3 regions of the Acidovorax sp. GW835-FHT14G06 genome follow, and region 1 is predicted to be linked to each of the others. Evidence: predicted binding sites of a transcription regulator. Region 1 holds the regulator's gene; each other region holds the start of a gene.
What was found. The regulator FNR, encoded in region 1, switches genes on or off when oxygen is low (the NO sensors DNR and NnrR bind a similar motif). The targets are predictions, from matches to a motif close to TTGATNNNNATCAA.

Region 1 (4,293 bases):
ACGGTCCCTGGACGTTCGAGAAGATCCGTAAAAAGTTTCTCAAGCAGGTGGTATGGATTGCCGTGGCCCTGTGGACCGGCTTCACCTTCGTAGGGTACTTCGTGCCCATCCGTGAATTAGGCAGCGAGCTGCTGGCGTTTGAGGGTGGCTGGCAGATTTTCTGGGTGCTTTTCTACGGTTTTGCCACCTACGGCAACGCAGGCTTCATGCGCGAGCAGGTCTGCAAATACATGTGCCCCTATGCGCGCTTTCAGAGCGCGATGTTTGACAAAGACACGCTGATCGTCACCTACGACCCTGAGCGTGGCGAGCAGCGCGGCCCGCGCAAGAAGAACATTGACTACAAGGCCCAGGGGCTGGGCGACTGCATTGACTGTTCGCTGTGTGTGCAGGTCTGTCCTGTGGGCATCGATATCCGCAAGGGTTTGCAATATGAATGCATTGGTTGCGGGTTGTGTGTGGACGCCTGCAATACGGTGATGGACAAGATGCAGTACCCGCGTGGTCTGATCCGCTATTCCACCCAGAACGGCGTGGCCAAGCGCTGGACGCAGTCCCAGATGCTGCGTCGCGTGTTGCGTCCCCGTGTGCTGATCTACACCGCCGTGCTGGTAGCACTGTGCGTTGCCATGCTGGCCAGCCTGGTGGTGCGCACGCCGCTGAAGGTGGATGTCGTGCGTGACCGGGCCGCGCTCTCGCGCATTGTGGCGGGGGGCAAACTGGAGAATATTTATCGGCTGCAGATCATGAATGCCACGGAGGGCGAACAGCGCTACCGCATCAGTGCGCGTGGACTGGAGGGGCTGGAGGTGGCCTCCGAGGCCGAAGTGGACATTGGCGCAGCAGAGTCGCGCTGGGTGGCCGTGCGTTTGCAGATTCCGTACGGTTCCGCCACGTCGGGCTCGCATGCGGTTCAGTTTGACGTGCAGGCCGTAGGGGCAGCTGCCCATGTGACGGAAAAATCCGTGTTTCTTGTGCCGCGTTGAGCGGCATCCCGGTGGGGCCTTTCAGGGCCGCACTTTGACCGATATTGTTGAGGAGTAGAGCACCATGTCTTCAAACCCTGCCATCGCGACACCGGCAGTTCCCGTGCCCTGGTGGAAGTTCGGCCATGTGTGGCTGGTGATTGCCGGGCCTGCCATCGTGATCGTGGCTGGCTTTGTGACGCTGTGGCTGGCGATTTCTCGGCCTGACCCGGTGGTGGCCGAGGATTACTACCGACAGGGCATTGAGATCAACAAGACCTTGGTGGCGCCGGAGAAAAGCCTGGCACCGGCACTCAAGGCCCGCAACCATGCGGCCACCCCCGTGCAAGACCAACCACGCTGACAACCCGCCGGTCGCTGCCCCCAGCGACCCCAGGCAGCACCAGGAGACAGAACCGATATGTGGACGCAACGCCTGATGTGGATTGCATGGCCCGCCTTCTTGATGGCGGGCGTGCTGGAGATGCTGGTTTTTGCCATGGTGTACCCCCAGGACCTGCACTGGTTCGGCCAGCCCCTGGCGCTGTCACGGCAAGGGGTGTACACCCTCGCATTTTTTGTGTTTTGGGCCATCACCATGGCCACGAGCGCATTGACGACACTGCTGTCCATGTCTCCGTTCGAGGTCAACCGGTGCCCGGTGCCCGATGGGGAGCGCCCCGACGATTGCCGCAAGACATCGTCCTGCCCCTGAGCCCTTTTCGCCTGCTTGTCTGGGCATGCAATGCATGCCGTTTCGCAAGAGATGGTTGTACTTTGTGCGGAACCGACCCTCTGCGTGGAAGTGGCTCAGTGTCAGTGTCGTCAGTGGCAGGTCTGCTGGCTGTTCACAATGCGTCGCAGGGCATCGGTGTCGAGAATGCGCACATGGCGCTGTTTGACTTCCACGATCCCTTCTTCCACAAACTTGGAGAAGGTCCGGCTGACCGTTTCGAGTTTGAGGCCGAGGTAGCTGCCGATTTCTTCGCGCGTCATGCGCAACACCAGTTCCGACTGCGAGAAGCCCCGTGCATGCAGGCGCTGCACCAGGTTCAGCAAAAAGGCGGCCAGGCGTTCCTCGGCACGCATGCTGCCCAGCAGCAACATCACGCCGTGCTCGCGCACGATCTCGCGACTCATGATTTTGTGCACGTGGTGCTGCAGGGCTGTGACTTCGCGTGACAGCTCTTCAATGCGGTCGAAGGGCATGACACACACTTCGGCGTCTTCAAGTGCCACCGCATCACAGGTATGGTGGTCATTGACGATGCCGTCGAGCCCGATGATCTCGCCCGCCATCTGAAAGCCCGTGACCTGGTCGCGACCGTCTTCCGTGGCCACGCAGGTCTTGAAGAACCCGGTGCGGATGGCATACAGGGACGTGAAGGACTCGCCATTGCGAAACAGCGTGCCTCCGCGTTTGACTTTGCGACGGACGGCAACCACCTCGTCAATGCGCTGGAGCTGCTCTTCGTTCAAGCCCACGGGCATGCACAGCTCGCGGAGGTTGCAGTTGGAGCAGGCGACTTTGATGGTGAGCGGGTTCATAGGCACATGGACTTGGGTTGTTGGTCGAGCATATCGTGCTTGCCGTACACGAACCTGAATACAGGGCGCGGGCGAGCGGCTGACCTTCATCAAATTGTCGCCGTATCGCTTGTTGGTTCACTTGATGCAGGTCAAGGACATGTCCCGGAGCCTACGGCACAGTCAAGGTGTACGCAAGGAAATTTCCCCATGACTGCTGTTTCGCCAGATCTTCTGCGCCGCTTTGACGTGCCAGGGCCCCGTTATACGTCCTATCCAACGGCTGACCGATTTGTGGAGGCCTTCGGTCAGGAAGATTATGTGCTGGCGCTGCAACAGCGCCGTTCGGGCACGCTGGCCAAGGCCATGCCGCTGTCCCTGTACGTGCACATCCCGTTTTGCGAATCCCTGTGCTACTACTGCGCCTGCAACAAGATCATCACCAAACACCATGACCGCGCCGAGGTCTACTTGCGCTACCTGAGCCGCGAGATCGACCTGCACACCGCGCACTGTGGCGTAGGACAGGTGGTGAGTCAATTGCACCTGGGCGGTGGCACGCCCACCTTCCTCTCAGATGCGGGCTTGCGGGAGCTGATGGCCATGCTCAAGCGCAGCTTCACGCTGGCGCCCGGGGGCGAATACTCGATCGAAGTGGATCCGCGCACGGTCAACTCCGAGCGTCTGGCGCTCCTGGCTGAATTGGGTTTTAACCGCCTGAGTTTTGGCGTGCAGGACTTTGATGCCGAAGTGCAAAAGGCTGTGCACCGCATTCAGCCTGCAGAGCAGGTTTTTGCGCTGGTGGAGTCCGCCCGCTCGCTGGGCTTTGATTCGGTGAACGTGGACCTGATCTACGGCCTGCCGCGCCAGACGCCAGAGTCTTTTGACCGCACGCTGGCGCAGGTGGCGCAGCTGCGGCCTGACCGCATTGCGTTGTATGCCTATGCACACTTGCCGGAGCGTTTCAAACCACAGCGTCGCATCATCTCCGCCGAATTGCCCACAGGCGCGAGCAAGCTGTCCATGCTCTCGCGCTCACTCGATGCGTTCATGGACGCTGGGTATGTCTATGTGGGCATGGACCACTTTGCTCTGCCTACCGACGCACTGGCTGTGGCCAAGCGCCAGGGACGCTTGCACCGCAACTTCCAGGGCTACAGCACGCAGCCAGACTGCGACCTGATTGGACTGGGCGTATCGGCCATCGGCCGGGTAGGGGCGACTTACAGCCAGAACTCCAAGACGCTGGACGAGTACTACGACTTCCTGGACCAAGGGCGGCTGCCTGTGGTCCGCGGGCTGGCCCTGACCCGCGACGACCTGGTGCGCCGCGCGGCCATCATGGCCCTGATGTGCCAGGGCGAGCTGCTGTTCGAGCCGATGGAGCAGGCGTGGTTGATCGATTTCCGTCAGTACTTCGCAGCAGAGTTGGCGCAGCTGGAGGGTATGCAGGAGCAGGGGTTGGTACGGGTGGGGCCTGAGGGCATTGAAGTGACCGCCACCGGGTGGTTCTTCGTGCGCGGTATCGCCATGGTTTTTGACCGTTATCTGCAGGCTGACCGCAACCGCGCCCGGTTTTCGCGCATCATCTGACACCTATGCTTGCAACGGTTGGCTGGACTGCTTTGCTCATGGGGCTCGCCGGTGGGTCCCACTGCCTGGCTATGTGCTCCGCGCCCTGCGGGGCATTGGTGGGGCAGGGCGGCATGCCACAGTCGGACGGGGGTGCAGAGCAGGTGGTGCGTTGGGCGCCGCGTGGCGGTACGCTGCAGCGGACCATGGCCTTTCATGCGGGACGCCT
Region 2 (4,293 bases), on a different contig from region 1:
TGGCCGAGGTGCTGCCGGGCGACAAGGCCGCGAAGGTGGTGGCGTTGCAACAAGGGCCTGATGGCAAGCGCCATCAAGTGGCGATGGTGGGCGACGGCGTTAACGATGCCCCGGCGCTCGCTGCTGCCGATGTGGGCATGGCCATGGGCAACGGCACCGACGTGGCCATGCACGCGGCGGGCATCACGCTGATGCGGGGCGACCCGATGCTGGTGGCCGCAGCGCTCGATATTTCGCACCGCACGGTGATGAAGATCCGCCAGAACCTGTTCTGGGCGTTTGCGTACAACGTGGCGGGCATTCCGCTGGCGGCGCTGGGCTTTCTGAGCCCGGTGGTGGCAGGGGCGGCCATGGCGCTGAGTTCGGTGAGCGTGATGGCGAATGCCCTCTTACTCAAGCGGTGGCGCATGTGATAAATACGTACAGCGCGGTCATCGATGTCTGGCAAACTGCAACGATTTGTTGCGAATCTGTGGCCCCGGGGGGGTTGGCTGCAGTCGCATTGGCATAGCTATATCAAGGACGACAGATCATGAATCTCTTCTCGCTCATGCGGCAGTTCACCATACGTTTGCGCATGCTGGGTGCTATTGGCGTGGTGCTGGGCCTGCTGGGACTGCTGGGGGGGGCGGGCATGCTGGGCATGTTCCGCATCCATGACATGAGCCAGAACTTCATGGACAACGCGTTCGTCAAGGTGAGCACCATGGCCGAGCTGCGTGGCGAGATGGGGGCCATCCGCCAGTTCGAGAAGGACATGATCATCGGCTACGAAAAGCCCGAGGCGGTGAAGGCTGCGCACACCAAGTGGCTGGCGAGCCATGAGAAGGCCAAGAAGATCGCAGGGACGTTCCTGGAAGGCGCGGACGATGCCGACAACGTGGTGGTGCGCAACATCATCACCAAGCTCGACAGCTATCGCGAGCTGTTTGCGCATGTTGCCCGCCAGCTGGAGGCCGGTGGCTACGACACGGCCACCATTGCCAACCGCATGAGCGGCAAGGCTGTGGCCGAGTTTGCCGAGGCCGACAAGTTGATGACCGAGCTGGACACCGTGCTGCGCAATGAGGTCAGCAAGGCCGTGGCGCAGCAAGGTGAGGTGTCCAACCAGACCAAGTGGCTGTTTGTGCTGGCCGTGCTGATCACGGTGGTGGTGGTGGTGCCCACCACGCTGATGAACATGAACTCCATCTGCCGTCCGCTGGAAGACGCACGCAAGATGGCGCAGGCCATTGCTGGTGGCGACCTGTCGCAGCACATTGCGGCCGAGGGCAAGGACGAGGTGGCTGACCTGCAGCGCGCGCTGCGCGACATGCAGCAGGGCCTGGGCGCGCTGGTGGCGCAGGTGCGTGATGCCAGCGGGAACATCGCCACCGCCAGCCAGGAGATCGCGACGGGCAACCAGGACCTGTCGCAGCGCACCGAGCAGACGGCTAGCAACGCGCAGGAGGCCGTGTCCTCGCTGTCGCAGCTCACGTCCACGGTGCAGCAGACGGCATCGTCCTCGCAGATGGCCAACCAGCTGGCGGCTTCGGCCTCGCAGATGGCCACGCATGGCGGTGGCGTGGTGCAGCAGGCCGTGGCCAGCATGCACGAGATCTCGACATCGAGCCGCAAGATCGGCGACATCATCGGCCTGATCGACTCCATTGCTTTCCAGACCAACATCCTGGCGCTGAACGCGGCGGTGGAAGCCGCCCGTGCGGGCGAGCAGGGCCGGGGTTTTGCCGTGGTGGCCAGCGAGGTGCGCAGCCTGGCGCAACGCAGCGCAGCGGCGGCCAGCGACATCAAGGGCCTGATCCAGAGCAGCGTGACGGCCGTGGACGGCGGCGTGCGCCATGTGGAAGAAGCCGGCACGGCCATGAAGGACATCGTGAGCAGCGTGCAGCGCGTGGGCGACATCATTGGCGAGATCACGGCGGCAGCGTCCGAGCAGTCGGCCGGCATCGGCCAGGTGAATAGCTCGGTGGGCGAGATCGACCGCATGACGCAGCAGAACGCCGCGCTGGTGGAAGAGTCTGCCGCTGCGGCCGAGTCGCTGCGCGAGCAGGCGGCGCGCCTGTCGCACGTGGTGCAGCAGTTCCGTCTGGCCGAATCGGCGGCCGGCTACGGCCACAGCGGCGCAGTGGCCGCACCGTATGCAGGGCAGCAACCCCAGGCGCTGGCATCAGGCCCCGCGCAGGCGCGCCTGACGCACTGACCGAGTCATTGATTGCTTGCGGGCCGTGCGCCGTTGATTGGCGCGGGCCCTGTTCAGCGTCTCTCCCACAAGCCCCGCAGGCCTGGTCTGCGGGGCTTTTTTGTGGGCGGCGCTGCCCGGCGGTTGCGAGTGGCTAGCAAAACTCTCCTGGCGTCGTTGTGCCGTCTTGCCGTACCGCCTGCACTGCCTGCGACGGAACGCCTCGCCAGGGCCGCTTCGCTGGGTTTAGTCAGCCACTCTTATTGACATGCGTCATGGGCGCGCCCGTGCGCGCGTGGCACCCTTGTGGTCTTGTTGAACCTGGGGAGTGCGCCATGCCGTCGATCAGTCTGCGAACCATTCGCGAGGAGCATGCGTCGCTCGCGGCGGTGCTGCATTCGCTGCGCCTGATGCTGGACCAGGGCCCGGGTGACGAACCTGCTGCGTTCTTTGACGTGATGCGGGCCATGCTGTTCTACATCGACGAGTTTCCCGAGCGCCAGCACCACCCCAAGGAGTCGCAGTGGCTGTTCCCCAGGGTGGCGGAGCGCTCACCTCAGGCGGCAGAGGCCATTGCGCAGCTGGAGCGCGACCACGCGGGCGGTGAGGCGGCGGTGCGCGAGTTGCAGCACCTGCTGCTGGGCTGGGAACTGATGGGCGATGCGCGCCGCGAGGCGTTTGCGCAGGCGCTGGAGCGCTACATCCGCTTTTACCTGGAACACATGCGCCTGGAAGAAACCGTGGTGCTGCCCGCCGCCCAGGAGACCCTGCAGCCGGGCGACTGGGCCGCCATCGACGCGGCCTTTGCCAGCAACACCAACCCGCTGGCCCCGGGCAAGTCGCGCGACGCGGCGTACGACCGGTTGTTCACGCGCATCGTGATGCGGGCGCCGAGCCCGATAGGATTGGGTTCACCCCCCTGAGCGGCTTCGCCGCTTCCCCCCGTTCTCGCTACGCTGCGCTGCGCGGGCAGTGGGACGCCGCCAGCGCACGCAAGCGCAGCGCTGCCTAAGCCGCTTGGCGGCCCTTGCGCGGTGGCCGCGTGCCCGGGCAGCGCCAGTTTCACCCGGCGTGTGCCAAGCACAGCAGCTTTGGCTTTATCCCGCAGTCTCAGGCGCTGAGCGCCGGGTAGTCCGTGTACCCCTCGGCACCGCCGCCATACAGCGTGGCGCGGTTCACCTCGTTGAGTGGGGCGTTGGCTTTCAGGCGCGCCACCAGGTCGGGGTTGGCAATGAAGGGGCGGCCAAAGGCCACGATGTCGGCACCGTTGGCCAGGGCGGCATCGGCCAGTTCGCGGGTGTAGGCGTTGTTGACCATCCATGCACCCTTGCCACCCGCCGCACGGTAGGCGGCCTTGAGGGCGGCGTAGTCAAACGGGCGGCCTTCCACCTCGCGCGGGCCACCGGTGGCGCCTTCGATGATGTGGATGTAGGCCAGGCCCAGCGGGCCCAGATGGCGCACCACGTGGTCGAACAGGGGCTGTGGGTCGGCGTCCACGATGTCGTTGGCAGGGGTGACGGGCGACAGGCGGATGCCGGTGCGGCCGCCGCCGATTTCCTCAACGATGGCGCGGGTCACTTCGAGCAGCAGGCGGGCGCGGTTGGCAATGCTGCCGCCGTAGTCGTCGGTGCGCTGGTTGGCACCGGTCTTGAGGAACTGGTCGATCAGGTAGCCGTTGGCCGCGTGGATCTCCACACCGTCAAAGCCCGAGGCAATGGCGTTGCGTGCGGCATGGCGGTAGTCCTGCACGATGCCGGGGATCTCTTCGGCATCAAGCGCGCGGGGCATGGACGTGGGTGTGAAAGTGGGCACGCCGTCCTTGATGAGCACGGTCTTGGTGTTGGCCTGCACGGCCGAGGGGGCGACGGGTGCGGCGTTGCCCGGCTGCAGGTCGGTGTGCGAGACACGGCCCACATGCCACAGCTGCACCACGATCTTGCCGCCAGCGTCGTGCACGGCGCGGGTCACCTTCTTCCAGCCGTCGAGTTGCTCGGTGCCATAGAGGCCCGGTACATCTGCATAGCCCTGGGCTTGCGGGCTGATCGCGGTGGCTTCGGAGATGATGAGACCGGCACTGGCGCGCTGTGCGTAGTAGGTGGCTACCAGGTCGGTGG
Region 3 (4,293 bases), on a different contig from region 1:
CGGGCCGTCGTTGCTGATCAGTGACATCACGGCCTGCACCAGCTGCGGGTTTTGTGCGGCCATGCTGATCAGCCCCCCAAGGCCACCTCCGGCCCCACCGGATGCAGCGGCGCCGCTGCCGCCTTGCGACGCGTTGTTGATGACGGCACCCAGAACGGAATCGAGCAAACCCATGGTGTTCTCCTGCAGAGGGAATAAAAAATGGCAGCGCCGGGGAATGGCGCCATGGCCATGGCTGATGGTACGCACACCGCTCGATGCTGCAATGTCAACGATCGTGAATTTCTCAGCTCACGGGCCGGGGGCCACGCGTGCAGCCTGCTTGTGCTGCAGGCCCAGCCAGGCCAGCGCCAGCCCCGTCACCACAATCGGCACCAGCGACCCGGCGTTGAGCAGTGTCCAGCCCTGTGTGGTGACCAGCACGCCGGATGAAAACGCACTCAGCGCCAGGGTGGAGTACACGCAGAAGTTGATGGCTGCCTGGGCGCGGTCCTTCTCTTCGGGCCGGTAGGCCGTCATGGCCAGTGTGGTGGAGCCGGTGAACAGGAAGTTCCAGCCCACGCCCAGGAAGAACAATGCAATGCCGAAGTGGTGCAGTTCCACGCCCATCAGCGCCACGGCCACGCAGGCCAGGTTGAGCAACACCCCCGTGCCCATGATGGGCAACACGCCAAAGCGCTTGATGAGGTGGCCGGTGACAAAGCCGGGCGCGAACATGCCGATCACATGCCACTCCAGCACCAGCGCCGAGGCGTCGAAGTCAAAGCCACACACCTGCATGGCCAGCGGCGTGGCCGCCATCAGCAGGTTCATCACGCCATAGCCCAGCGCGGCGCCCACAATGGCCACGATGAAGGCGGGCTGGCGCATCAGCACAGTCAGGGGGCGCCCCTGCTCGCGTTGCCCCGCAGCGTTGAGCACCACAGGCTGCGCCTCGAACCGGATCGCCGACATGCACAGCATGGACAACAGTGCCACGCCGATCAGCGCGATGTAGGCGCCCGCAAACGGCACCGGGAACAGCGTGCGCGTGGCGCTGGCCAGGTTGGGGCCCGCCACCGCGCCCAGCAGGCCACCGGCCAGCACCAGCGAAACAGCCTTCTCGCGGTAATCCGGGGCCGCCAGCTCGGCCGCTGCAAAGCGGTACAGGCCGCCATTGGCGCTGTAGTAGCCCGCCACCAGCGTAGCGGTGCACAGCAGCCAGAAGCTGGCGCTGAACGCGGCCCAGGCACACAGAGCGGCCGACACCACGGCCACGGCCAGCCCGATCTGGAACGACACCTTGCGGCCCCAGCGCATCTGCGTGCGCGCCACCAGCGGGGTGGACAGCGCCCCGCCCACCACGTAGCCCATCACCGGCAGCGTGGCCATCCAGCCAAAGGGCGCCAGCTGCAGTCCCACCAGGCCGTTGATGGCAATGAAGACAACGTTGTTGGTGAGGAAAAGGCCTTGGCACAGGGCCAGCAACCACAGGTTCTTGTTCACGGCAGGGCAGCGCTCGGGGCGGGCAGAAGGGCAGTAAGGGGTGGCGGCATAGATGCAAGTCAAGGCCGGACGGCAGTGTGGCGGGCCGCGAAGGTAAGAGGCACGTCAAAACCCGACTGCTTTGCTCCAGCATTGTGCACCGCCGTTGATGAAGATCAGCGGATGCGTCGGGTGACCCCCGTATGGTGGCGCCCAGTGCTGTGGCTCCCCACCGGGGCCAGCGTTTGAATGTTTGTGATGGAACCCCTGAAATCGATGGAGGCCGCGCTGCCTGCGGCCCTGGAGCCTGCCTCGCCCGCCATGGAACTCGTCTGCCCCGCAGGCAGCCTGCCCGCCCTGAAGGCGGCCGTGGACCACGGTGCCAACTGCGTCTATCTGGGCCTGCGCGACGCCACCAACGCGCGCAACTTCGCGGGCCTCAACTTTGACGAGGCGGCCATCGCCCAGGGTATTGGCCATGCGCATGGTCGCGGCTGCAAGGTTTTCATGGCGCTCAACACCTACCCGCAGGCAACCAACCCAGGGCCGTGGCGCAGTGCGCTGGACAAGGCGGTGGACCTGGGCGTGGACGCCGTCATCCTGGCCGACCCGGGACTCATGTTGTACGCGGTGCAGCACCACCCCCGGCTGCGGTTGCATCTGTCGGTGCAGGGTTCGGCCACCCACTACGAGGCCATCAACTTCTACCGCGAGCAGTTCGGCATCGTGCGCGCCGTGCTGCCGCGTGTGCTGTCGATGGAGCAGGTGCGCCAGGTCATCGACCGCACGCCGGTCGAGATCGAAGTCTTCGGCTTTGGCAGCCTGTGTGTGATGGTCGAGGGGCGCTGCGCGCTGTCGTCGTATGTGACCGGCGAATCGCCCAACACGCACGGCGTGTGTTCGCCCCCGAAGGCCGTGCGCTGGGTAGAGACGCCGCAGGGCCGCGAGTCGCGCTTGAACGGTGTGCTCATCGACCGCTATGCGCCCGGCGAGAACGCGGGCTACCCCACGCTGTGCAAGGGCCGCTTCGACGTGGGCGATGACGAGAACTACTACGCCATCGAAGAGCCCACCAGCCTCAACACGCTGGAGCTGCTGCCCCAGCTGCTCAAGATGGGCGTGCGCGCCATCAAGATCGAAGGCCGCCAGCGCAGCCCCGCCTATGTAGCGCAGGTCACCCAGGTCTGGCGCGAGGCCATGGACCAGTGCCTGGCCTACCCGCACCGCTACGCACCCAAGACGCGCTGGATGGCCAGCCTGGACCAGGTGGCCGAGGGGCAACAGCACACGCTGGGCGCTTATCACCGTCCCTGGAAGTAGTGCTTCTCCACAACGACAACCTCCCAGAAACCGCCCCATGAAACTCTCTCTCGGCCCGCTGCTGTACTACTGGCCCCGCGACACCGTGTTCGCGTTCTACGAGGCCATGGCCGCCACGCCCGTGGACGTGGTGTACCTGGGCGAGACGGTGTGCTCGCGCCGCCATGAGCTGCGCCTGGCCGACTGGCTGGCGCTGGCGCGCATGTTGCAGGACGCGGGCAAGGAGGCGGTGTTGTCCAGCCAGGTGCTCATCGAGTCCAGCGCCGATGTGGGGGTGATGCACAAGGTCACGGGCAACGGCGAGTTTCGGGTCGAGGCCAATGACATGGGCGCCGTGGGTTGCCTTGCACGCGCGCCGGGCGGGCCACAGGCCTTTGTGGCCGGGCCGCACCTGAACCTGTACAACGCGCCCTCGTTGCAATGGATGGCGCAGCTGGGCGCCACGCGCTGGGTGATGCCGCTTGAAATGTCGCAGCACGCGCTCGCTGCTGTGCTGACGCAGCGGCCCGCAGGCATCGAGACCGAGGTGTTTGCCTACGGCCGCATGCCCCTGGCCTATTCGGCGCGCTGCTTCACCGCCCGCCACCGCAACCTGCCCAAGGACGACTGCCAGTTCAGCTGCCTGCAACACGCCGACGGCCTTCCGCTGCACACGCGCGAGAGCGAGGGTTTTCTGGTGCTCAACGGCACGCAGACCCAGTCGGCCCGCGTCTACAACCTGGCCAACGAACTGGCCGCGATGCGCGCCCAAGGCGTGGACGTGGTGCGCCTGAGCCCGCAGGCCCAGCACATGCCGCAGGTGATTGCCGCGTTTGACGAAGCCCGCCGCGCCGTGGCTGCGGAGGATGCTGCCGAAAAGGCACCTGACTATGTGGAGCGCATGCAGCCCTTCATGCCCGATCTGCCCTGCAACGGCTACTGGTTCGGGCGCCCGGGGCTGGAGCAGGGGCTGCATGGCGCGGCGGGCGGTGCAGCCGCTCGGCCCGCCATGCACCCGTAACGACAAGGCAGATCACCCATGTACCCCGGAGAACGTTTCAACAGCATCAGCCACCTGGTGGGTGCCCTGCTCGCCACGGCGGGCACTGCCGTGCTCATCACCCTCGCGGCGCGCATGGGCGACCCGTGGAAGGTGGTGGCGTTCAGCATCTACGGCGCCATGCTGGTGGCGCTGTACGCCGCCTCCACCGCGTACCACAGCGTGCGCCGACGCACCATCAAGGCCGTGCTGCAAAAGCTCGACCACTGCAGTATCTACCTGCTAATCGCTGGCAGCTACACGCCGTTTGCGCTGGTGTCGCTGCGCGGGCCCTGGGGCTGGTCGCTGCTGGGCGTGGTGTGGGGCCTGGCCCTGCTGGGCATTGCGCAGGAGATCTGGTGGGCGCGTGGTGCGCGGGTGTTGTCGCTGGTCATCTACGTGCTCATGGGCTGGCTGGCGTTGGTGGCCGTGGTGCCGTTGTGGAATGCGCTCACGCCTGCCGGGTTTGCCTGGCTGCTGGCGGGCGGCGC

Region 2: AC1Q64_RS12835 (hemerythrin domain-containing protein) is a predicted target of FNR. The motif match lies at 2,443-2,456, and genes of this name have one in related genera.
Region 3: ubiU (ubiquinone anaerobic biosynthesis protein UbiU) is a predicted target of FNR. The motif match lies at 1,535-1,548, and genes of this name have one in related genera.

Annotation. Positions count from the first base shown of each region.
Region 1 is NZ_JBXAGA010000002.1:313,382-317,674, forward strand. Features, by position in the region: gene ccoG (cytochrome c oxidase accessory protein CcoG) at 1-986, shown strand, start outside; gene AC1Q64_RS04005 (FixH family protein) at 1,051-1,329, shown strand; gene AC1Q64_RS04010 (hypothetical protein) at 1,387-1,680, shown strand; gene fnr (fumarate/nitrate reduction transcriptional regulator Fnr) at 1,791-2,513, opposite strand; gene hemN (oxygen-independent coproporphyrinogen III oxidase) at 2,703-4,085, shown strand; gene AC1Q64_RS04025 (sulfite exporter TauE/SafE family protein) at 4,091-4,293, shown strand, end outside.
Region 2 is NZ_JBXAGA010000006.1:275,851-280,143, reverse strand. Features, by position in the region: gene AC1Q64_RS12845 (heavy metal translocating P-type ATPase) at 1-413, shown strand, start outside; gene AC1Q64_RS12840 (methyl-accepting chemotaxis protein) at 533-2,200, shown strand; gene AC1Q64_RS12835 (hemerythrin domain-containing protein) at 2,515-3,102, shown strand; gene AC1Q64_RS12830 (alkene reductase) at 3,290-4,293, opposite strand, start outside.
Region 3 is NZ_JBXAGA010000006.1:374,803-379,095, forward strand. Features, by position in the region: gene AC1Q64_RS13285 (YidB family protein) at 1-174, opposite strand, end outside; gene AC1Q64_RS13290 (MFS transporter) at 292-1,485, opposite strand; gene ubiU (ubiquinone anaerobic biosynthesis protein UbiU) at 1,741-2,784, shown strand; gene AC1Q64_RS13300 (U32 family peptidase) at 2,822-3,784, shown strand; gene trhA (PAQR family membrane homeostasis protein TrhA) at 3,803-4,293, shown strand, end outside.